Regions from separate parts of the Vibrio breoganii genome, predicted to be linked through region 1. Evidence: predicted binding sites of a transcription regulator. Region 1 holds the regulator's gene; the other holds the start of a gene.
What was found. The regulator PurR, encoded in region 1, represses purine synthesis genes. The targets are predictions, from matches to a motif close to TNANGNAAACGTTTNCNTNA.
Positions count from the first base shown of each region.

Region 2: a site for PurR is predicted at 4,394-4,413, ahead of OCU35_RS10550 (NupC/NupG family nucleoside CNT transporter). Genes of this name have one in related genera too.

Region 1 covers NZ_AP024864.1:1,070,452-1,081,512, forward strand. Annotated here, with positions in the region: gene OCU35_RS05075 (DUF3833 domain-containing protein) at 1-452, shown strand, start outside; gene OCU35_RS05080 (alpha/beta fold hydrolase) at 568-1,392, shown strand; gene OCU35_RS05085 (DUF7577 domain-containing protein) at 1,423-1,737, opposite strand; gene OCU35_RS05090 (TVP38/TMEM64 family protein) at 1,750-2,436, opposite strand; gene purR (HTH-type transcriptional repressor PurR) at 3,269-4,285, opposite strand; gene torD (molecular chaperone TorD) at 4,437-5,084, opposite strand; gene elyC (envelope biogenesis factor ElyC) at 5,173-5,940, opposite strand; gene cmoM (tRNA uridine 5-oxyacetic acid(34) methyltransferase CmoM) at 6,120-6,905, shown strand; gene mukF (chromosome partition protein MukF) at 6,914-8,266, shown strand; gene mukE (chromosome partition protein MukE) at 8,247-8,939, shown strand; gene mukB (chromosome partition protein MukB) at 8,936-11,061, shown strand, end outside.
Region 2 covers NZ_AP024864.1:2,268,210-2,279,270, forward strand. Annotated here, with positions in the region: gene deoA (thymidine phosphorylase) at 1-1,289, opposite strand, end outside; gene deoC (deoxyribose-phosphate aldolase) at 1,525-2,298, opposite strand; gene OCU35_RS10545 (XapX domain-containing protein) at 2,669-2,839, opposite strand; gene OCU35_RS10550 (NupC/NupG family nucleoside CNT transporter) at 3,026-4,270, opposite strand; gene OCU35_RS10555 (TatD family hydrolase) at 4,473-5,246, opposite strand; gene prfC (peptide chain release factor 3) at 5,342-6,931, opposite strand; gene OCU35_RS10565 (hybrid-cluster NAD(P)-dependent oxidoreductase) at 7,095-8,078, opposite strand; gene hcp (hydroxylamine reductase) at 8,146-9,807, opposite strand; gene rimI (ribosomal protein S18-alanine N-acetyltransferase) at 10,075-10,518, opposite strand; gene OCU35_RS10580 (DNA polymerase III subunit psi) at 10,511-10,912, opposite strand; gene OCU35_RS10585 (GNAT family N-acetyltransferase) at 10,920-11,061, opposite strand, start outside.

The DNA of each region.
Region 1 (11,061 bases):
AACAGGACGGCCCTAAATTCGACCTGTTTGGCTACTTTGAAGGCAGCGTTACTGCCTGGGGAATGGTGCAAGACCGCAGTGGCAAGCAAACCCGTCGTTTTGAAGTTGATTTGAACGGAAGCGTTGAGGGAAACGTGCTAACCCTGAACGAGGATTTTGTGTTTGATGATGGTGAAGAATCGACACGTATTTGGGTCATTACTCGTCTAGAGGATGGAACCTACGAGGGCAGGGCTGATGACATCATAGGTGTTGCCAGCGGTGAAGAGGTGGGTAATGCGCTTCGCTGGACCTATGATTTTGAGCTGCCTCGCGGTGACTCAACGGTTGTGGTGGGTTTTGATGACTGGCTTTACCGCCAAGACGAGAAGCATCTGTTTAATTTAACTTCCATCAGGAAATTCGGTATTGAGTTCGGCACGTTAACGCTCTTTTTCCAACGTAATGATTAGGCCTAACTTGTGCAGCAGATCACCGTTTGTTACAAATTGCGCCGGCTGATGCGCCAGTGTTGTGATTGATTATGATACTATTGAGCCACTATAGGCTTTATTTACAAAGTGATTAATGACTGCAATAGCTGAATCTAACCCACTCTTATTTCATAAAACTTACCATCATCCTGACTCTAAGGAATGGGTGGTGTTTGTGCATGGTGCAGGTGGCAGTTCTTCTATTTGGTTTAAGCAAATCAAAGCCTACAAAGAGCACTTCAACATTCTGCTTATTGACCTTCGTGGTCATGGCAAATCCAATACCCTATTTCAAGACATCATTAGCAAACGCTACACCTTCGAGACCGTGACTAAAGACATTGTAAATGTCTTGGATCATTTGAAGATTAAGTCAGCACACTTTGTTGGTATGTCACTCGGGACCATTATTGTGCGTACCTTGGCGGAGATGGCGTCAGAGCGCGTTAAGTCTATGGTGTTGGGGGGCGCGGTAACACGCTTTGATACCCGTTCACAGATTTTGGTAAAACTAGGGGGCTTGTTTAAGAACATCATCCCTTATATGTGGCTATATAGCCTGTTTGCCTGGATCGTGATGCCACAGAAAGGTCAGGTTGAGTCTCGTTTAATGTTCGTTCGTGAAGCGAGAAAGTTATGCCAAAAAGAGTTTAAACGTTGGTTTAAGCTAGCGGCTGACGTTAACCCGGTTATGCGCTATTTCAAAGACAAAGAACTCGATATTCCAACACTCTATTTGATGGGCGATAAGGACTACATGTTCATTAAGCCAGTTAAAGAGATGGTGTCTGTTCATCAAAACAGCCAATTGGTTGAGATTGAGGACTGCGGCCATGTGTGCAATGTGGAGCGCCCTCAAGAGTTTAATCAGAAGTCTATTGCCTTTATCCAATCTATGGTTAACACCAAACCAGCATAGGTGTGTTGATTTGAGTTAGTTACTACCTAGCTAACTCATAGAACTGCCACACTGCCAACACAAGGCAAATTGCCCTTCGTTGACTTCTCCACATTCAGCGCAGCGCCACTCGCTATTTTTTGAATGACTTCCCTTACGCTCAAACTCGGCAATCACTTCTTTCGCTTGTTCTTGCTTATGATGGTCAATTAGCCAAAGATAGGGCAGGCTAGAATCGTCCATTGGAAGCTCGCCTTGCAGGCCAAACATACCCTCACCACGCACTTCAACCTGAATGTTGTGACTAAGCAAAAGCTCACAAAGTATGTGAGCTTGTGGGGGATTTTGCGCGACAAATAGTTTCATTGTATTCCTCAGTTATGCCGTGCTTGAGCCGTTCTGCGGACGGATTTTGCCCATAACCCATTTAGCTATCAGCGGGAATAGCCCTAACAATGCGAATGAAGCTAATACGGTGGGTGAAACGATACCTGACAAGCTATCTATCTCTGCTAATTGTGTACCCGCATTCAGATACACCATAGTCCCTGCAAGCATGCCTAACTGGCTGAATACATAAAACTTAGCGATAGAAATGGGAGTGAGTCCCATAAGCAAGTTGATCAAGAAGAATGGGAACACAGGGATAAGACGCAAAGAGAATAGATAGAACGCACCGTCTTTTTCGACCCCTTTGTTGATGGTCTCTAATTTCGAGCCAAACTTCGCTTGAACCCAATCGCGCAGTAAGTAACGACTACTCAAAAACGCCAAGGTAGCGCCAATGGTGCTAGCAAAAGATACCAACAATAAGCTACTCCAAAAGCCAAACAGGGCGGCACCTAACAGCGTCACCACGGCAGCGCCAGGAATAGAAAAGGCGGTAATGAACACATAACCAATAAAATACAGAGCAGCAGAAAGCACGAAGTTTTCTTCGATTTGAGCGTTCAATGCCAGTTGTTGTGCTTTGGCATTTTCTAGGGTCAGATATTGACCAAAATTCGCACCAAGTAACACGATAGCAACCACTAAAATTAGCCCGATTATCAATTTCTTATTCATGATTCTGCCCTTATCATCCTGAGTAAGTATAGAGACACGACGAGCAATAAAAAACTTTCAAATTAATTATTTTAAGGTGAGAAGGTGGTGCTTGTATTAAGTCGTGTGCGTATGCTCGTTGCTCGCGAGTGAATTTGACCATCGATCTTCCCGTCGTTCCCGAGTGCTTTTATCGGGAACCTGAAGAGTTCCGGAGGTAGCAGACCCTCGATAGGAGCGCTCGAGGGTGACGTGTTTGGTTACTGTAGGGTGCTCTGTTTTGACACTGAGCGTACTCAAATTACAGTACAAACGCACCATCCAAACCCCTCGTCGTTCCCGATCGCTTCTATCGGAAACCTGAAGAGTTCCGCAGAGAGTAGACCCTCGATAGAAGCACTCGAGGGTGACGTGTTTGGGGGTTCTGAGTGCTTTGTTTTGATACTGAGCGGACTCAAATGACAGCACAAACGCACCATCCAAAACACACCGTCGTTCCCGAGCCTTTTATCGGGAACCTGAAGAACTACCGATGTAGTAGACCCTCGATAGAAGCTCTCGAGGGTGACGTGTTTTGGGGCTTTGGTGTGTTCTGTAGGGTGGGCTTTGGGCGAGCAGTTTAATACTGAGCTGACTCAAATTACAGAGTAAAAATACAACCTCAAACCCCGCTCGTCGTTCCCGAATGCTTTTATCGGGAACCTGAAGAGTTCCGGAGGTAGTAGACTCTCGATAGAAGCACTCGAGGGTGACGGGTTTGGAAGTTCAAGGATGACTTTTGTTATTGGTAAGGATTTAACTTAGCAAACAAAAACGGCAGCCCTAGGGCTGCCGTTCTTAAATATTCTACAACTTATCCAGCATTAAGATTACGCACACTCGCGCGTTCAATCAGCTCTGGGTGCATTTCAAAGACACGGCGGTCGTGATCTTTATCCTTGATACGCTCAAGAAGGATCTCAAATGCAGTCTTGCCCACACGACGCTTAGGTTGGTGAACCGTAGTCAGTGGAGGTGCAAAGTAGGCTGCAAGGTCGATATTGTCGTAGCCAATGATCGAAATATCTTCAGGAACCAATAGACCATGCTGTCTTAGGCGACTGATCAAGCCTAGTGCCATGATGTCGTTAAAACAGAACACAGCAGTAGGGCGCTGCTCTTCTGGAATAGCAAACAGCTTGTCGGCAGTTTCAACGGCTGTATCACACTCGAAGTTGCCTTCGAAAATACGTTTCTCGTCAAAATCGATGTTCGCTTCTTTTAGAGCACGCTTATAACCGGAAATACGCTCGATGCACGCCAGTTTCTCAGCTTGACCTGTCAGACAAGCAATTCGCTTATGACCATTTTCGACAAGGTATTTAGTTGCTAGATAGCCACCTTCTTCTGAGTTATCGATGATCTTATCTGCAGAAGATGATTCTGGGCCCCAGTCCATAACTACTTTCGGAATACCAGGGTGAGAATCTAGCATGCCACGCAGCTCTTCAGTCAGGTCTGAACACATAACCAAAATACCGTCGACACGCTTCTCTGCAAGCATGCGGATGTAGTCACGCTGCTTCTCATATAACCCACCAGTGTTACATAGGATAAGGGTATAGCCTTGGCGGTAACAGTAGCTTTCTACGCCGTCGACCACTTCTGCAAAGAATGGGTTCGTCGACTGAGTTACCAACATGCCAATGGTGCGAGTGGTGTTACATTTAAGACTACGAGCTACAGCACTTGGTGCATAGTTAAGCTCTTTTACTGCGTCCATTACACGTTCTTGCGTTGCTTCTGCAACAAAACGAGTTTTGTTAATCACGTGGGAAACAGTGGTAGTGGACACACCAGCTAGCTTTGCGACGTCTTTAATGGTTGCCATGCTATACCTTGTAAAGAAAACCGAGGGTTATTGAAAATGGAATGTTAGGAAGAGGTTAGCACTCTTGGCCTATACTGCAAACGATTGCGCCGGGCAGTCTAGCCATAAATGCAAGTGCTGACAATGCATTTATGGCCATAATGTGAATCTATTACTCATTGCCCAGATAGCGGCAATCTAATTCACAGAAGTTAACGAGCAATTCGGCGACGGAAGAATAAAAACCAAACTCATCATATTGAGTGCAGTTTTCAGAAAATTGCGGTATCCAAGAAAGGATATGCTCTTCTATTAACGCCTTTTGTTCAGCTAGTGCTTGCTCAAGGTGAGACTCTTGCTCTAGCTCATTGGAGCGAATAATTAGGTTACCAAGGAAGTCCAATTCTAAGGCGAGATGATCGGCAGGTTCGTTGAAGTTCTTATCCACTTCAATGCCTTTATCCAGCATTAGCTGCGCCATAGCTTGAGCAGGCTTGCCATTGAGCAGTTTACTGTCATCCAGATAGATAGAGGCGTAAGGCAGTGCAGCATACTTATCTGACGTTAAGAATAAGTCACAAAAATCTGCAGCGAGTTCCAGCTGAGCATCTTCTCTATCTTGAAGGCGGTTGAGCGCGTCAACAACGCGTTCTACAGACTTAACCAGTTCTTCATTTTCGGCCAGCCCACCTAGAAATCCACGTACTTCAGCAGATTGATAGGCCTTCAAGTCTTCTTCTGTCAGTTCTTTAGAGAACAGGCTTGAAAACCACCAGTAGATTTCAGCGCGTTGTTCGTTGAACTGTTTTAGTTCTTGCATAGATAAATCCGTTTCTTTGACACAAATGAAAAGGCTATCTGTATAGATAGCCTTATCGTGTTAAATAGTAACTTAAATTATGAATCAGTTAGTTGGAGCTGACAAGATCTCGTATCTTCTGCCACCAAATTCCCATGGTTTCATGCCAATAGCGCTCAGTTTGCTCGAGATAACGAGCCTGAGGCGTGTATTTGACCCAGGCTTGATTGATATTCGACTGTGCCAAGTAATTAGTAGGTGCAGGCAACGGCTCAAGACCGGCGCTATGGAACTCTCCTAAGGCTCGGTGCATGTGGCTAGCCGAAGTCACAAGGGCTAGGCTCTTTTGACCCACAAATCCTGCGGCTTGCCTTGCTTCTTCCCAGGTATCTTGAGCGGTCTCTAATAGAATGATGTCAGATTTTGCTACGCCCAATGCTAAAGCGACCGTTGCCATCATGCGCGCTTGGCTCATTTCTGAGCCTCCGTCGTAGCCAGACAAAATAAGTTTTGCGCCAGGGTACATACGCAAAATACGAATGCCTTCGCTCAGGCGCATCAACGCCGTTCGGCTTAACTCTGAAGTGGGCGGAATCTCAGCGTCAACCACATGCCCACTGCCAAGGACCATGACATAATCTAGGCTCTCTGATGGTGGTAAAAAGGCGGTGTATTTTCGTTCTAAAGGCTTAAGAAGAGAGGTTGAGACTGGCTGGAATGAAATAGTAAAGATCGATATCAGTGAGATAAAGATGAAAATACAACCAGCTTTATGCCTTCGGGTAAACATAACGAGTGCCAATCCTACGAAGCCAACCAGTAACATTGCAGGCAGTGGCATAAGAAAAGCAGTGATGATTTTTTTCAGTTCAAACATGTTGGGATAAACCAATTCCTAGGTTAGGTGGGGCAAAAAATGTGTCACGGGAATAAATGCCCCGCATTTGGTCGTTTTTTTAGTCGATCGAAGAGTCAAATCAACGACAGCGCTTTATTCTTGACGTCCTTGTGACACAATACGAAACACTCTTAAATAACATCATACCTTAATTAAAAGTGACACAAGATCGTAATTTCGACGATATTGCCCACAAATTTGCCGAAAATATTTATGGCTCGGACAAAGGCAATATACGTCAGACTATCGTCTGGGAAGATTTGCAGCAAATCATAACCCAGATTGGTGGCGACTCGAAACCTCTTACCGTACTTGATGCGGGCGGTGGGTTAGCTCAAATGTCACAAAAGTTGGCGCAGCAAGGCCACAACATTATTTTGTGTGATGTGTCTAACGAAATGCTTTCGTTAGCTAAGCAAGATATTGCGCAAAAGGGCTTGCTAGAGCAGTATCAGTTTATTCATGCGCCGGTTCAAGAGTTGGATCAACATCTCGAACAGCCAGTGGATTTAATACTGTTTCATGCGGTAATGGAATGGCTAGCAGATCCTAAACAAGCGCTTCAAAAATTAATGAGTCATGTAGCCCCAGGCGGCATGGCTTCGATTATGTTTTATAACCACCACGGATTGGTGATGAAAAACGTAATTTGCGGCAACATACCTCATGTATTGCAGGGAATGCCCCATCGTAAACGGTTTAAGTTGCAACCTCAGAAAGGGTTGTTACCAGAAGACGTATACCAATGGCTACAAGAGTGCGATTTGCGCATTTGTGGTAAATCTGGGATCCGATCTTTTCATGACTATATTGGATTTACTCAGTATGTGGGTGATTACAGTCAAGAAGATCTGATGCAACTTGAACAGCAATTATGCAGAACTGAACCCTACCTTTCATTAGGAAGATACATTCATGTATGGGTTCAGAAGGAACAACAGTAGGGAACTGGATGAGTCAACTCTCCCAAGAAGGGCAACAAAGCGACCAAGTCACAGTAGATGAGTTGGTCGGGTGGGTTAAACAACACGATTTCTCCCTTAATCTAAGTAGTGAGCACTTGAGCTTTTTGGTCGGTATCGCCCTGTTAAGTCAAGAACGTTTTGATGAAGAGCTGGGTGAAGGCGAACTGCACGATGCATTTGCCATTGTTCAGCGCGAATTTAATGGCACTGAAAGCTCAGGCAACGCAGCATTCAAGGCCAATAACGCGATCAACAGCTTGGTGGCACAACGACTACTCAGTCGATTTACCAGCGAAGGACAAGAAGGCAGCAGTATCTATCGTCTGTCTCCTTTGGCCGTGGGTATTTCTGAGTATTACTTGAGGCATCGCCAATTTTCTAAGCTTAAGTTATCCATTCAGCTGACATTAGCCGGTAAAGAGCTCACAAATGCCGTCACCATTGCAGAAGAGGAGCCGAGCTCTGAAGGCTGGCGCCGAGACATCTATGGCACGCTTAAGTTTTCGGTAGCTGAAATCTTTGATCAGATTGACCTTAACCAAAGGGTTATGGATGAAGAGCAAGGCCAAGTAAAAACGCAAATAGCCGAGCTGTTGAATCAAGATTGGCGCGAGGCCATCAGTCAATGTGAGAACTTGCTATCGGCAACCTCAAATACCTTAACCGAGCTGCAATCATCCTTGCAGGCTGCCGGCGATGAGCTGCAGTCTCAGCTATTGACCTTGCAACAAATCGTATATGGCAATGAAGAGCTGGACTATATCGATGCGGTATTGTTTAGCTTGCAGGTCAAACTCGACCGAATTATTAGTTGGGGTCAGCAATCCATCGACCTATGGATTGGGTATGACCGCCACGTACATAAATTTATTCGTACCGCTATCGATATGGATAAAAACCGCGCCTTTAGCCAACGACTTCGCCAGTCTATTCAAGACTTTGGAACGAACGCATGGCTGCTGACCTTTGCGGATGCTGAGCGTTTACGAGACCTAAGAGATGAATCTATGGTGCTCAAGAACGATGAAGCGTTAGGCGAATTGCCGCCAGAGGTGGAGTACCAAGAGATGCTACAGGTAACCAATGAGTTAGCTGAGCAGGTTAAAGGTATGCTGAAAAATCATAAAAACCAGGGAGCGAGAATCGACCTCGGTGAGGTACTGCGCAACTATCTTGCCACTCACCCACAAGCGAGCCATTTTGATTTGGCCCGAATGGTAGTCGACCAAGCCGTACGCTTGGGTTACTCAGAACAAGACTACGCGGCCATTCAGCCAGATTGGCAGTCGATTAACGAATATGGTGCAAAGGTACAAGCAAATGTCATCAACAAATTCTGATATGTATATGCCAGAGAACCTGGTACGAGCGATTGCAAATCCGCTGTTTCCTATATTGGATAGCCTGCTTCGCTCTGGTCGTCACATTACTCAAGACGATATGGATAACCACGCGCTTTTGTGCGACTTCGAAACGGATCTGATGCTGTTCTATCAACGCTACAACACAGAACTGGTGCGCGCCCCAGAAGGCTTTTTCTACTTGCGTCCTCGCTCAACAACATTGATTAACCGCAGCGTGCTATCTGAATTGGATATGCTGGTGGGCAAGGTGTTGTGTTTCTTATACCTAAGTCCTGAGCGCTTGGCTCAAGAAGGCATCTTTAGCAACCAAGAGATGTTCGAAGAACTGCTGTCTATTGCCGATCACAAGACACTCATGAAGTTTGTGACCAACAAGGCAACAGGTACCGATCTGGATAAAGAAAAGCTGTACGACAAGGTTCGTACGTCACTGCGTCGTTTGAAGCGTCTTGGGATGCTTCTGCCGATTGGCGAGGGTGATAAATTCCGCATCAGTGAAGCGGTATTCCGCTTTGGCGCTGATGTTCGTGTTGGTGACGATGTTCAGCAAGCACAAATGCGTTTAATTAGAGATGGTGAGGCCGTACCTTCAGAAGAAGTACAGCAAGGAACCCTGCTAGATGAGTCTGAGAGTGAGGAACAAGCATGATTGAAAGAGGAAAATATCAATCACTGACGATGGTGAACTGGAACGGCTTCTTTGCGCGTACCTTTGACATCGATGGTCTTGTGACCACACTTTCTGGCGGTAACGGTGCGGGTAAGTCCACCACTATGGCGGCGTTTATTACCACCTTGATCCCAGATCAAAGCCTGCTGCACTTTAGAAACACCACGGAAGCGGGCAGCTCGCAAGCCTCTCGAGACAAAGGCTTATACGGTAAGTTGCAGCCGGGTGTGTGTTACTCCGCTCTAGAGGTAGTCAACTCACGTAATCAGCGCCTGGTATTTGCAGTTAAGTTGCAGCAGATAGCGGGCCGTGACAAGAAAGTGGATATCAAGCCATTTGTGATTCAAGGACTGCCAAGCTCAATTAAAGCAGCACAGCTGTTTATCGAGACAGTCAATGAGACTCAGGCGAAGGTGTGTCAGTTAAATGAGGTGAAAGAGCGTGTCGCTCAAATAGAGGGTGCTCAGTTTAAGGCCTTCAACTCTATTACTGACTACCATGCGCAGATGTTTGATTTTGGCGTTGTGCCAAAGAAACTGCGTAACTCAAGTGATCGCTCAAAGTTCTATCGCCTAATTGAAGCATCGCTATACGGTGGTATCTCAAGCACCATTACCCGTTCTTTGCGTGACTACTTATTGCCACAAAATGGCGGCGTTAAGAAAGCATTCCAAGATATGGAATCGGCGCTGCGTGAAAACCGCATCACCCTTGAAGCGATCAAAAACACTCAAGCGGATCGTGACCTGTTTAAGCATCTACTCACTGAGTCGACCAACTATGTGGCAGCAGATTACATGCGCCATGCCAATCAGCGTCGTTCAAAGCTAGAAGCCACTTTAGGTTTACGCTCGGAACTGTTTAGCAATCGTCAGCAGATCATTGATAACAATGTGCTACTGAATAGCACTCAACAGCAACTTGAGGCAGTGCTAGAAGAGCACTCAGCATTAGAGCAAGACCATCAGTCGGCTATTGATTACCTGCAACTGGTTCAAAACGCCCTTCAGCAACAGCAAAAAATAGCGCGTTATGAAGAAGATTTGATTGAGCTTAGTGAGCGTCTTGAAGAGCAAATCATGGTCGTGGAAGAGGCTCAAGAAGCCCTTATCACCGCCGAAGAGCAAAGCGAACTGACAGAGCAAGAGGTGGATAGCCTTAAGTCTCAACTTGCTGATTATCAACAAGCCCTTGATGTTCAGCAGACACGCGCATTGCAATATCAACAAGCCATAAAAGCTCTTGAAGAAACACGCACGCTTTGTGATTTAGACATTGAGTCTGTTGAACAGATCCCTGCATTAATTGCCGAGCTAACGGCGCAGCAGCAAGCACAAACGCAGCAGATCCTATCGCTAAAACATAAGCTAGATATTAATTCAGCGGGCGTTGAGCAGTTCAATAAAGCCTTTGAATTGGTTAAACGTCTTGATGCCAACTGTGGGCGCAGTGACGCTGCCAGTTTTGCGAAGAATGCATTAGCAAAAGCGGTGAGCGCGAATAATGATGTGCAGCAGCTTTCTCACTGGCAGTCACAAAAGCAAGATTTGACCAAAGCCGTTGCGAAGCAGCAAGCCGCTCGCGCATTGGTGAGTGAATATCAGCAGCAATTTGCCACCTTGCTGGTTGATGAAGCCGACCTTGAAGTGGAATACGAGCGCCAATCTGGGGCTATTGAGACCTCAGAGATGAGCATTGAATCGGGTCGTGAAAACCTGATAGAGATGCGCCGTAACGAACAGCAAATCAATTCTGAGATCCAACGCTTTGAATCCATAGCGCCTCGCTGGATCAAGGCGAGCGATGCGCTTACTCAGCTAAGTGACCAAACCGATGCTGAGCTGAACAGTGCACAGTCTGTGATGGCGTCAATGCAGTCAGTATTGGAATCTGAGAAAGCCTTACTATCAAGTAAGGATGCGCTGGCGATTCGCCGCACTCAAGTTGAGAAAGAGATTGAAGCATTAGGCGCACCAGGCGGTGCCAATGACGCTCGCCTTAAGGCTCTAGCCGACAGCGTAGGCGGTGTGCTTCTTTCTGAAATCTATGACGACATCACCCTAGAAGATGCTCCGTACTTTAGCGCCATGTATGGTCCGGC
Region 2 (11,061 bases), 1.2 Mb from region 1:
TGATACTGAGATTTGTCACCAATGTGAATCGCAGCTTTAAGTGAATTAGCCGCTTCTTGCCATTGCTGTTCGTTGCGAGCATGAATCACCGCAAGAGGCTGATTCGCATCAACTGCATCACCTAAGCGCGCAAACTGATCAAAGCCCACAGCGTAATCAATACTGTCTGTTGCAACTCGGCGACCACCGCCCATGCCAACCACCGCCATACCGATGGCGCGAGTGTCCATGCTGGTGATAACGCCGCTAGCATCCGCAAATACTGGCTTAATAATCTCAGCTACGGGTAAGTATTTATTATAGTTGCTCACAAAATCGGACGGGCCACCAAGGCCTGCAACCATCTTGTTAAAACACTCTGCCGCTTTGCCATTATCCAACACCTTCATTAGCATCTCTTCTGCTTGCTCTGTGGACTCAGCTAACTTGCCAAGTACCAGCATTTCGCAGCATGACGCCATAGTGACTTCAAGAAGACGTGGATTACGATATTCGCCCGTCAAGAAGCGAACGGCTTCTCGCACTTCTACTGCGTTACCTGCAGAAGATGCCAACACTTGGTTCATATCGGTAAGAATAGCAGTCGTCTTTGTGCCAGCGCCGTTAGCAACAGCCACTATAGAACGTGCGAGTTCTTCAGAGGCTTCGTAGGTTGGCATGAAAGCGCCAGAACCCACTTTCACATCCATCACTAATGAATCAAGCCCTGCGGCCAGTTTCTTAGACAAAATAGAGGCAGTGATCAGTGAGATGTTATCTACAGTTGCTGTGATATCGCGGGTGGCATAAACACGCTTATCAGCAGGAGCTAAGTCGCCGGTTTGCCCTATAATGGCCACGCCAGCTTCTTTGGTTACCTTGCCAAAGACATCGTTGTTTGGAGTAATGTTGTAACCCGGAATAGACTCAAGCTTATCCAGCGTGCCGCCGGTATGGCCTAAGCCACGACCTGAGATCATGGGTACAAAACCACCACACGCCGCAACCATAGGGCCGAGCATCAAAGAGGTCACATCACCCACCCCACCTGTAGAGTGCTTATCAACGATAGGACCATCAAAGTTCATATGGCTCCAATCAATCACCATGCCAGAATCACGCATCGCACACGTGAGTGCAATTCGCTCAGGCATCGTCATTTCGTTGAAAAAGATGGTCATTGCAAATGCCGCTATTTGCCCTTCAGAGACAGTATTTTTAGCGACACCTTGAATAAAGAAGTTGATTTCATCCGCTGTAAGGATTTCGCCGTCACGCTTTTTACGAATGATTTCTTGAGGTAAATACATATAGCCCTACCTTTATACCCATCGTAGTAAATAACTGCTCATCCTAGCGGGTTAAAACACTCGATAACCGCGTTAGAATTTTTGATTGTAGGATACTACTTATCAAAAAATTCTGCCTTGTTATCCAACGTTTTTCCTGCGCTATCTATGACCTCTTACTTACTGTGATTGGTATTAGATTATTATGAAAAACAAAGGCTCGTTACTCTATAAAAGCACGAGCCTTCTCAGACAATTAATAGGCAGCTGGATCAGCTTTCTCGTCTGTGACTTCTAAGGTATTCAGTAGGTTCGTAAGCAGGCTCGAAGCACCAAAGCGATAATGGCGGCTATCTACCCAAGAATCACCAAGGATATCATCAGCCATAGCTAGGTATTGCGCTGCGTCTTCAGCAGTACGTACGCCACCAGCAGGCTTAAAGCCAACATTCGTCACGCCCATATCACGAATGACTTCTAGCATCATACGAGCGTATTCTGGTGTTGCGTTCACAGGCACTTTACCTGTTGAAGTTTTAATGAAATCAGCACCCGCTTTAATGCAGATCTCAGAGGCTTGCTTGATCAAGGCTTCTTCTTTTAGCTCACCGGTTTCGATAATCACTTTTAAAAGAATATCGCCACACGCAGCCTTACATTGTTTTACCAACTCAAAGCCCACTTCAGCGTTGCCCGCCATCAGCGCGCGGTATGGGAATACCACATCAACTTCATCAGCGCCGTAAGCAACAGCCGCTTTGGTTTCAGCAACTGCGATATCGATATCGTCGTTACCGTGAGGGAAGTTAGTTACTGTCGCAATCTTAACATCAGGTGTGCCTTGCTCACGCAATGTCTTCTTCGCAATAGGGACGAAACGAGGGTAAATACATACCGCAGCAGTATTACCCACAGCTGATTTAGCTGCGTGACAAAGATCGATCACCTTCTGATCGGTGTCGTCATCGTTAAGAGTAGTAAGATCCATTAATTTAAGTGCACGCAAAGCTGCAGCTTTCAAATCGCTCATTTTTTTCTCCGAAAAGTTTGAATAGTTTTGGTGGCATTAATTGGAACACTTCCAGTATAGATAGGGTTCCAACAATTGCGCATCCAGACTCAATGAACGGACTTGGTTCCATGAAGACTTGGTGAATTGACCAATTGCTTTCCTTGTCACCGCACGGTTTTTAATCCTAAACCGCTGACCGTTGCATTCTACAACGGATGTAGGTATTTATACTAATCGTACTAAATAACTGGTCATTCTAGCTGGTTAAAATACACGATAACTGCGTTAGAATTTTTGATTGTAGAATAACTACTTATCGAAAAATTCTGTCTTGTTCTCGAGCATTTTTCCTACGCTATTTTTGATCACTTACTTAGTGTGATTGGTATTATTGAAAAAACCTTTCTATCAACCATTGATAGAAGTGTCCACCAAGGTATACACCTACGATTCCCATAACACCAGACAATACAGGTGGCGCTGGGATTGGCAGCTTCAAAGCAGAGAACAATATCCCCACCGCAAAGCCTGCAAATACGGCTAGCAAAACTTCATTCATAATCTTCATCCATCTTGTTAACTTCGATGCTTATTATAGTGCGAAGTATGACCAATGTTGCATTTATGATGAAAGCAAACGGTTTGCATCTCAAAAAAAAGTGATGAAGTTCTAGCCAGTCGTATGAAAACAAAAACGCCCTAGTGAAATTCACTAGGGCGTTTTAAAAGGTTTGTTTCTAGAGTCTTAGAAAGACAAGAAGAAACCAGCGATAGTTGCTGCCATTAGGTTCGATAGAGTACCTGCTACAACAGCTTTGATACCCATGCGCGCGATATCACCACGACGCTTAGGAGCAATACTACCTAGACCACCCAATAGGATAGCGATAGAAGAAAGGTTAGCAAAACCACACAATGCGAATGAGATGATTGCTTTAGTCTTCTCGCTCAGTACAACTGGAGCCGCGTCACCTAGGTAAGGTGCAAAGTTAGCGTATGCTACGAATTCGTTAGCAACAGTCTTAAGACCGATGAACTCACCAGCAACAACAGCTTCGTTCCAAGGAACACCGATTAGGAATGCAAGAGGAGCGAACAACCAACCTAGAAGCATTTCTAGAGTAAGGTTTTCGAAACCAAACCAGCCGCCAACGCCGCCTAGTAGGCCGTTGATTAGCGCGATAAGACCGATGAATGCGATAAGCATTGCACCAACGTTAAGCGCAAGGCTTAGACCAGCAGATGCACCGCCAGCTGCCGCATCGATAACGTTTGCAGGCTTGTCTTCGCCTTCAGCGTTCATGTCTGCAAGTTGGTCGATAGGCTCATCAGTTTCAGGCTTGATGATTTTAGCGAATAGTAGACCACCCGGTGCAGCCATGAATGATGCCGCTACTAGGTATTCAATTGGCACGCCCATTGAAGCGTAACCCGCTAGTACACCACCAGCGATAGAAGCTAGACCACCACACATTACAGCGAATAGCTCAGACTGAGTCATACGAGGAACGAATGGACGTACTACTAGAGGTGCTTCTGTTTGACCAACAAAGATGTTAGCCGCTGCAGACATTGATTCCGCGCGAGAAGTACCTAGAGCTTTCTGAAGGCCACCACCAAGAATGCGGATAACCCACTGCATAACACCCAAGTAGTAAAGTACTGAGATTAGTGCAGAGAAGAAGATTAGTGTTGGTAGAACTTGGAAAGCAAAGATGAAGCCAATGCCGTCTACTGAGAAGTTAACTAAGTTTCCGAAAAGGAAACCAGTACCGTCAGCACCATAGTTAATTACACTTGAAACACCATCTGAAACGCTTTTCAGAAGGTCTTTACCCCAAGGTACGTAAAGTACGAATGCACCCAATGCGAATTGGATTGCAAATGCACCAGCTACGGTACGAACGTTAATTGCTTTACGGTTATCTGATAGTAGTACTGCGATTAAAATCAGTACCAGCATACCTACTATGCTCATAAACAGGCTCATAGTTTATGGCTTCCTTATTCTAAAATGTTCAAAAAAAAGAGTGTAAAAGTGTCTAAAACGTCGGCGATTATACAGTTCAAAAAATAGTAAAACTGGTCACCGGTCACATTTGCGCGAGATTCTATACGCAAACGTTTACCTTAATATTGATCGCGATCACAAAACGAAAATCAAAAATGACATTTGTTGTATCTGAATGAAACTAACGTGAAAAAAGATAAATACTATTTTCCCATATTTTCTCAGATATTATAGAAGAGCTTTCTGGCCGAAGTTCAACTAAGTGATTAAATATTAAGGGAATAAAATGAGGCGAGTTAGGATGATGCTGCTGTCCCGAAATCCTCATATCAGGTGCGTCCGTCTCTAATACAATACTATCTAGAGGCAGCTTTGCTATTGCTTCGCGTGTTTTTTGTGCAGTTGGCCAAGTAATCACACCCCCAACCCCGATTTTTAAGCCTAGATCCACCAACATCTTTGCTTGTTGATAGTTACCGCTAAACCCATGAACAACTCCAAGATTATCTCTCTGCCTGCCTTTTAAAGACTCTCGAATATTATGATGCTGCTGAACCGAATGTATAACTAAAGGAAGTTTTAGCTGCTCAGCCAGATCAATCTGAACATTGAACGCAGACAACTGAGTTGAAATAGGAGTATCTATACGCTTATCTAAACCGCACTCTCCGATGGCTGAAATATGATCTCGATTTTCAAGAGCTAAAGCACCAAGACGCTCAAGGTCATTATCTAAAGTGTGGTTGTCTATCAGAGGCTGCAGAAAACACGGATGGATGCCAAGACCGATACTGTGCGTATCACTTGCCAGACCAAGCACATCTTGCCAATTACTTGGCCCCACACTGGGAACAAAGAAGCGAACGATTTTATTCTGGTTGAATAAATCGCAGTATTTATCTTGCTGTGAAGTAAATTCGGGGAAGTCTAAATGGCAGTGCGTGTCGAACCACATAAGTAACCTTCAATCATTGTTCTTCTAATCCTATGTCAAAACTGAAGATCTTGAAGCAAAAAAAAGCCAGTTGCATGCAACTGGCTTTCAAAGGATTAATGTTCGCGTGTGGCGCGGAACTGAATGTCAGGGAATCGCTCTTGGGCTAGGTTTAAGTTAACCATAGTCGGTGCTACGTATGACAGATTGTCACCACCGTCTAGTGAAAGGTTAGTTTGGTTCTTACGCTTAAACTCTTCTAGCTTCTTAGCATCATCACACTCAACCCAGCGAGCTGTTGCGACGTTTACACCTTCGTAAATCGCTTCTACGTTGTATTCTGCTTTTAGGCGAGCTACAACCACATCAAACTGAAGCACACCTACCGCACCAACAATAAGGTCATTGTTTTGTAGCGGGCGGAATACCTGTACCGCACCCTCTTCAGAAAGCTGAACCAGACCTTTTAGAAGCTGCTTTTGCTTCAATGGATCTTTTAGGCGAATACGGCGGAATAGCTCTGGAGCGAAGTTCGGGATACCGGCAAATTTAAGCGCTTCACCTTGAGTGAAGGTATCGCCAATTTGAATGGTGCCGTGGTTGTGTAAACCAATGATATCACCGGCGTAGGCTTTCTCTGCACGTGCACGATCACCAGCCATAAAGGTCACAGCATCTGAGATACTGACCGTTTTGCCTGTGCGCACGTGATTCATTTTCATGCCTTGCGAGTAAGTACCCGATACAATACGCATGAATGCGATGCGGTCGCGGTGTTTAGGATCCATGTTTGCCTGAATCTTAAATACGAAGCCTGAGAATTTCTCTTCATCAGCAACCACTTTACGCTCGTTTGCTTCGCGCGCTTGCGGGCCTGGAGCCCACTTAGTTAGTCCGTCAAGCATGTGGTCAACACCGAAGTTGCCCAATGCAGTACCGAAGTAAACAGGTGTCAGTTCGCCCGCAAGGAACAGCTCAAGATCAAACTCAGGGCATGCGCCAATCACAAGCTCTATTTCTTCACGCACACTTTCCGCTAGGTCTTCGCCTACCGCTACATCAAGCTCAGGGTTATCAAGCCCTTTAATGATACGAACTTCTTGGATTTCATGACCGTGGCCAGATTCATACAAGATGGTTTCATCACGGTGAATATGGTAAACACCCTTAAACTCTTTACCACAACCGATAGGCCAAGAGATAGGCGCACACGCCATTTTCAGTTCGCTTTCCACTTCATCCAGAACTTCCATTGGATCGCGAACATCGCGGTCCAATTTGTTCATGAAGGTTACGATTGGCGTGTCACGCAAGCGCGTCACTTCCATTAGTTTACGAGTACGATCCTCGACACCTTTCGCTGCATCGATAACCATCAAGCAGGAGTCTACTGCGGTTAGAGTACGGTAGGTATCTTCCGAGAAGTCTTCGTGTCCTGGAGTATCTAGAAGGTTCACTAGACAGTCGTTGTATGGAAACTGCATTACAGAGGTGGTTACCGAGATGCCACGCTCCTTCTCCATCTCCATCCAGTCAGATTTTGCGTGTTGGTTCGAGCCACGACCTTTTACCGTACCTGCTTTTTGGATCGCGTTTCCGAATAATAGAACTTTTTCGGTAATGGTTGTCTTACCCGCATCCGGGTGAGAGATAATCGCAAACGTACGGCGCTTGCTCACTTCTTGCTGAAATGGACTATTTGTCATGTTCGAATTCTTTAGTTGGTACACTGGCGAAAATTGGCGCTATTTTCGCTGATTCTGCGCCATTTCACAATCTATCTATGGAATAATACCAATCGTAGTAGATAACTTTGATTGGTATAAAGCCCCAACCTTAGGTTGAGCCCTTACAATACAAGACCATAGATCAGCCAATTTCAACAAACATATCGTCATTAACTTGGCTCGTACAAGCAAGAAAATACCCTTGCTCTACGTCTTCCTCACTAAGAGGCCCAGTGGTAGAGCTCACTACTTTGTCTTTATCACCCTTACAACGACAGCTTCCACATACACCGGCACGACAAGCGGCAAAGATAGGTAAGCCCTCTTTCTCTAGCGCCTCAAGCACAGTTTCATCATCAGAGATGGCCACTTCTGTGCCATTGACACTTAACGTGTGAGACTGATCACCCGAACCTGTAGCCACTTTTTCGATGGCTCCGTGGAACTGCTCGTGATGCACTTGGTCAGCATTCACCCCTAATGCATCAAACCATGTTTTCGCCGATTGCATGTAAGCCTCAGGCCCGCACATTAATACAGTGCGAGAGGAAATATCACTGACTTGTAATTGCAGAAGCTCTTGAGATAAGCGCCCATGATACTGACCTAATTCATCATCACGGCTTACCGCCCAAATCAATTTTAAATTTGTATACTGCTTTGCAAGCGCCTCTAGCTCTTGCACATAGATGCGATCACTTGGGGTACTAGCACTGTGAACAAACACAATATCCGCATCAGGGTTTTGCGCTAATCGAGCCTGCAACATTGAATAAACCGGCGTGATCCCGCAGCCCGCACTTAGCATCAATAATGACTGTTCATCCACTAACTGAATAGTAAAGTCTCCGGCTGCACTGCCACTACGTAAGCTGTGGCCAACAGAAAAACTGTCCGCAAGATAGTTTGATACTAATCCACCCTCTACGCGCTTGATCGTTAGACTGCAGTGTTTCTCACCCGGCATGGAGGCCAGTGAATAACAGCGCTGATGGGTCTCTCCCTCAATATCCACTTCAAGAGGCAAGAATTGCCCTGGAATAAAATCAATATCACCACTGGTTTCAAACCAATAAGTCGTTACATCGGAGGTGTCTTGGCGAATGTCTGTACAGGTCAGTTGCATCTTTAAAACTCATAGTTAGCAGTCAAAAAAAGAGGAGCTAAGCTCCTCTATGTGGTTCAAGCTTGGATTAACCTAGGATATCAGCAAGATCCTGCTCAACCGTAGTGATCAAGCGAAGGCCCGTTTGCTCATTAAGATGATTAAGTAGGTTCTCAGTTAAGAATGCTGGCGCGGTAGGACCTACGCGGATATCTTTAATACCCAGAGCTAATAGAGTCAGCAATATGGCAATCGCCTTTTGCTCAAACCAAGACAGAATCAACGACAGAGGCAATTCGTTTACACCACACTCAAACGTATCAGCCAAAGCCAGTGCTAACTGAATTGCAGAGTAAGCGTCGTTACATTGGCCCACATCCAATAGACGCGGAATACCATTCACGTCGCCAAACTCTAGGTCGTTAAACTTAAACTTACCGCATGCAAGAGTCAGGATCAGCGTATCTTGAGGCGCTGCTTTGGTGAACTCTGTAAAGTAGTTACGCTCTTTTTTATCACCATCACACCCGCCAACTAGGAAGAAGTGACGGATATTGCCCGCTTTCACTTGCTCGATGACGGCAGGTGCTGCTTCCATTAATGCGTTATGAGCAAAACCTGTGGTCGTGTACAGCGGGATCTCGTCAAACTTGAAGCCTTCACACTCCAGCGCTTTCTCAATCACAGCAGAAAAATCATGCCCTGTGTGATGCTCAACACCAGGCCAACCTACGATATTACGAGTGAACATACGATCCGCATAACCATTGGTTTCTGGGTTGATCAGACAGTTAGATGTCATCACGATTGCGCCAGGGAAGTTCGCAAATTCTTTTTGCTGGTTTTGCCAAGCACTGCCGTAGTTACCGACTAGATGCGGGTGTTTACCACCCAGTTCAGGATATGCGTGCGCAGGCAGCATCTCACCGTGGGTATACACGTTGATGCCCTTGTCTTTGGTTTGCTCAAGGATGTATTTCAGGTCAATAAGGTCGTGACCTGATACCAAGATCGCCTTACCTGCGATGGGCTTCATGTTCACTTTAGTAGGAACAGGGTGTCCAAAGGCCTCAGTTTCGCCGGTATCTAGCATTTTCATTACGCTGTAGTTCAAATGACCACATGCCATAGCAAGCTCAAGAAGCTCATTCATTTCACTTGGGTTCTCACCAAGGCGAGCCATAATGCGGTGGAACTCAGCGTACACTTCGTCGTTTTGCTGACCAAGGATACGTGCGTGCTCCATATAAGCGGCAACACCCTTTAGGCCATATAGGGCAAGTAGACGCAGACCTAAGATATCTTCACCCACTTCACTCACATCGTGGTTCAGCGCAGTATCCGTTGCTTTGCTTAGTAAGGTGACTTTTTCGGCTTCAATGGTGAATTGCGCAGCACCTTCAAGCACTTTAGGCTCAACGTTTTGCAGCACACATGCCGCCTCGTAAGCCGCTTTTAGCTTAGCTTTGTAAGAAAGCGCTTGTTCTGTGTATTCAATCAAACGTGCATCATCGAAGTTCACGTTGGTCAAGGTTGCAAAGAATGCTTGTGGCACATACGCATCTGCTTCTGAGTCTACAACACCTAGATCGCGCGCTGCATTGGCGTACGCGCTCACACCTTGAAGGATGTAAATCAATACGTCTTGTAGATCAGAAATCTCTGCTGTTTTACCACACATACCCATGGCGTATTGGCAGCCATTGGCAACTGGAGTTTGCATTGTTTGCTCACATTGAATACAGAACATTTCGCCTTCCCTTAAATGATATTTAAAATATATGTTATGAGTGACAAATATTAGTCTTTCATCATCCTTTAAAGAAGTATTTTAATTGCAACTTAATGACTAACTGATCTAGATCAATAAAAACCAGCAGTGAATGAGAAGCAGTTGTATTTGTTAGGCGTGGCGGGCAAAAATCAGGCAGAACTATCCTAGGTCCACGCAAAGTAACGATGAATAAAGGATAAAAAAAATCGCTACTGACTTAAGCCGTAGCGATTCTTAGGAAGATTAGAGGCAGAGATAACTCATAATGATCGCATCTTCACGACCACCAGCGGTTGGGTAATAGTTGTTGCGTCTATCGACTTCATTAAAGCCAGCATTAAGGTATAGCGATTGAGCTATTTGGTTTGATTCACGTACCTCAAGCCAAATACTATCAATCCCCTTTTGCTCACACATTTCAATAAAGCCCTCAACCAGCTTGCTACCCAGCCCTTGTCCTTGGCACTGCGGGTCTATCGCGACATTAAGTAAGGTCACTTCGCCGACAATATTCTGCGCATAAAAATAACCGACAACTTGATCATCTTGGACAAAAGCAAAGTGCATAGCCCCGCGACTGGCAAGATCGTCAATCATAGAGCGTTTCCAGGGATGAGAGTGTGCTTTAGATTCTATCTGCCACACCTTCTCTAGGTGCGATGGCGCTAACGGGACAAGATCAGGCATTGGCTTGTAGTTGATTCCATAGTTGACGACGGTTTTGGTTGTGACCATCTATCTCAGAGAGTGCTGGAGATGCGATAACTTTAACGCCGTCGAGTGGCTGCGATGCACAATCACTGAACCAAAGCCATTGCAGGGAATGCGCACCCAACTGCTGAAGTTGATTAGGATAAAGATGTCGGCAATTGCTAAGATCTAACTTCATCGCCTTCAATACTTTTTGTAGAAATTCAGCGTAGTGCCCAGAAGGCACTTGAGGTGACACAAACAATAGCTTCACCGAGCCCTCAAGTGAGATCTCAGGTTGTTGATAGCCTTGAAGTTTCTCAGGGTGGGCAAGATGCCACTCCTGAATGTCCATTTCAGCTAAAAATGCAGAGGAGTTGTTTGATTTCAATGGAGCCTCAGAATTGATCAAATTCTTCACAGTATTCAATAAGACCAGAAAGGCCATCGAAGCTTTCGCCGGTCAGATCTAATACCTGAAAAACACCGACAGGTAGATCCCATTGACAACGAAAACGGTTCTTTTCAGCACACGAGAAA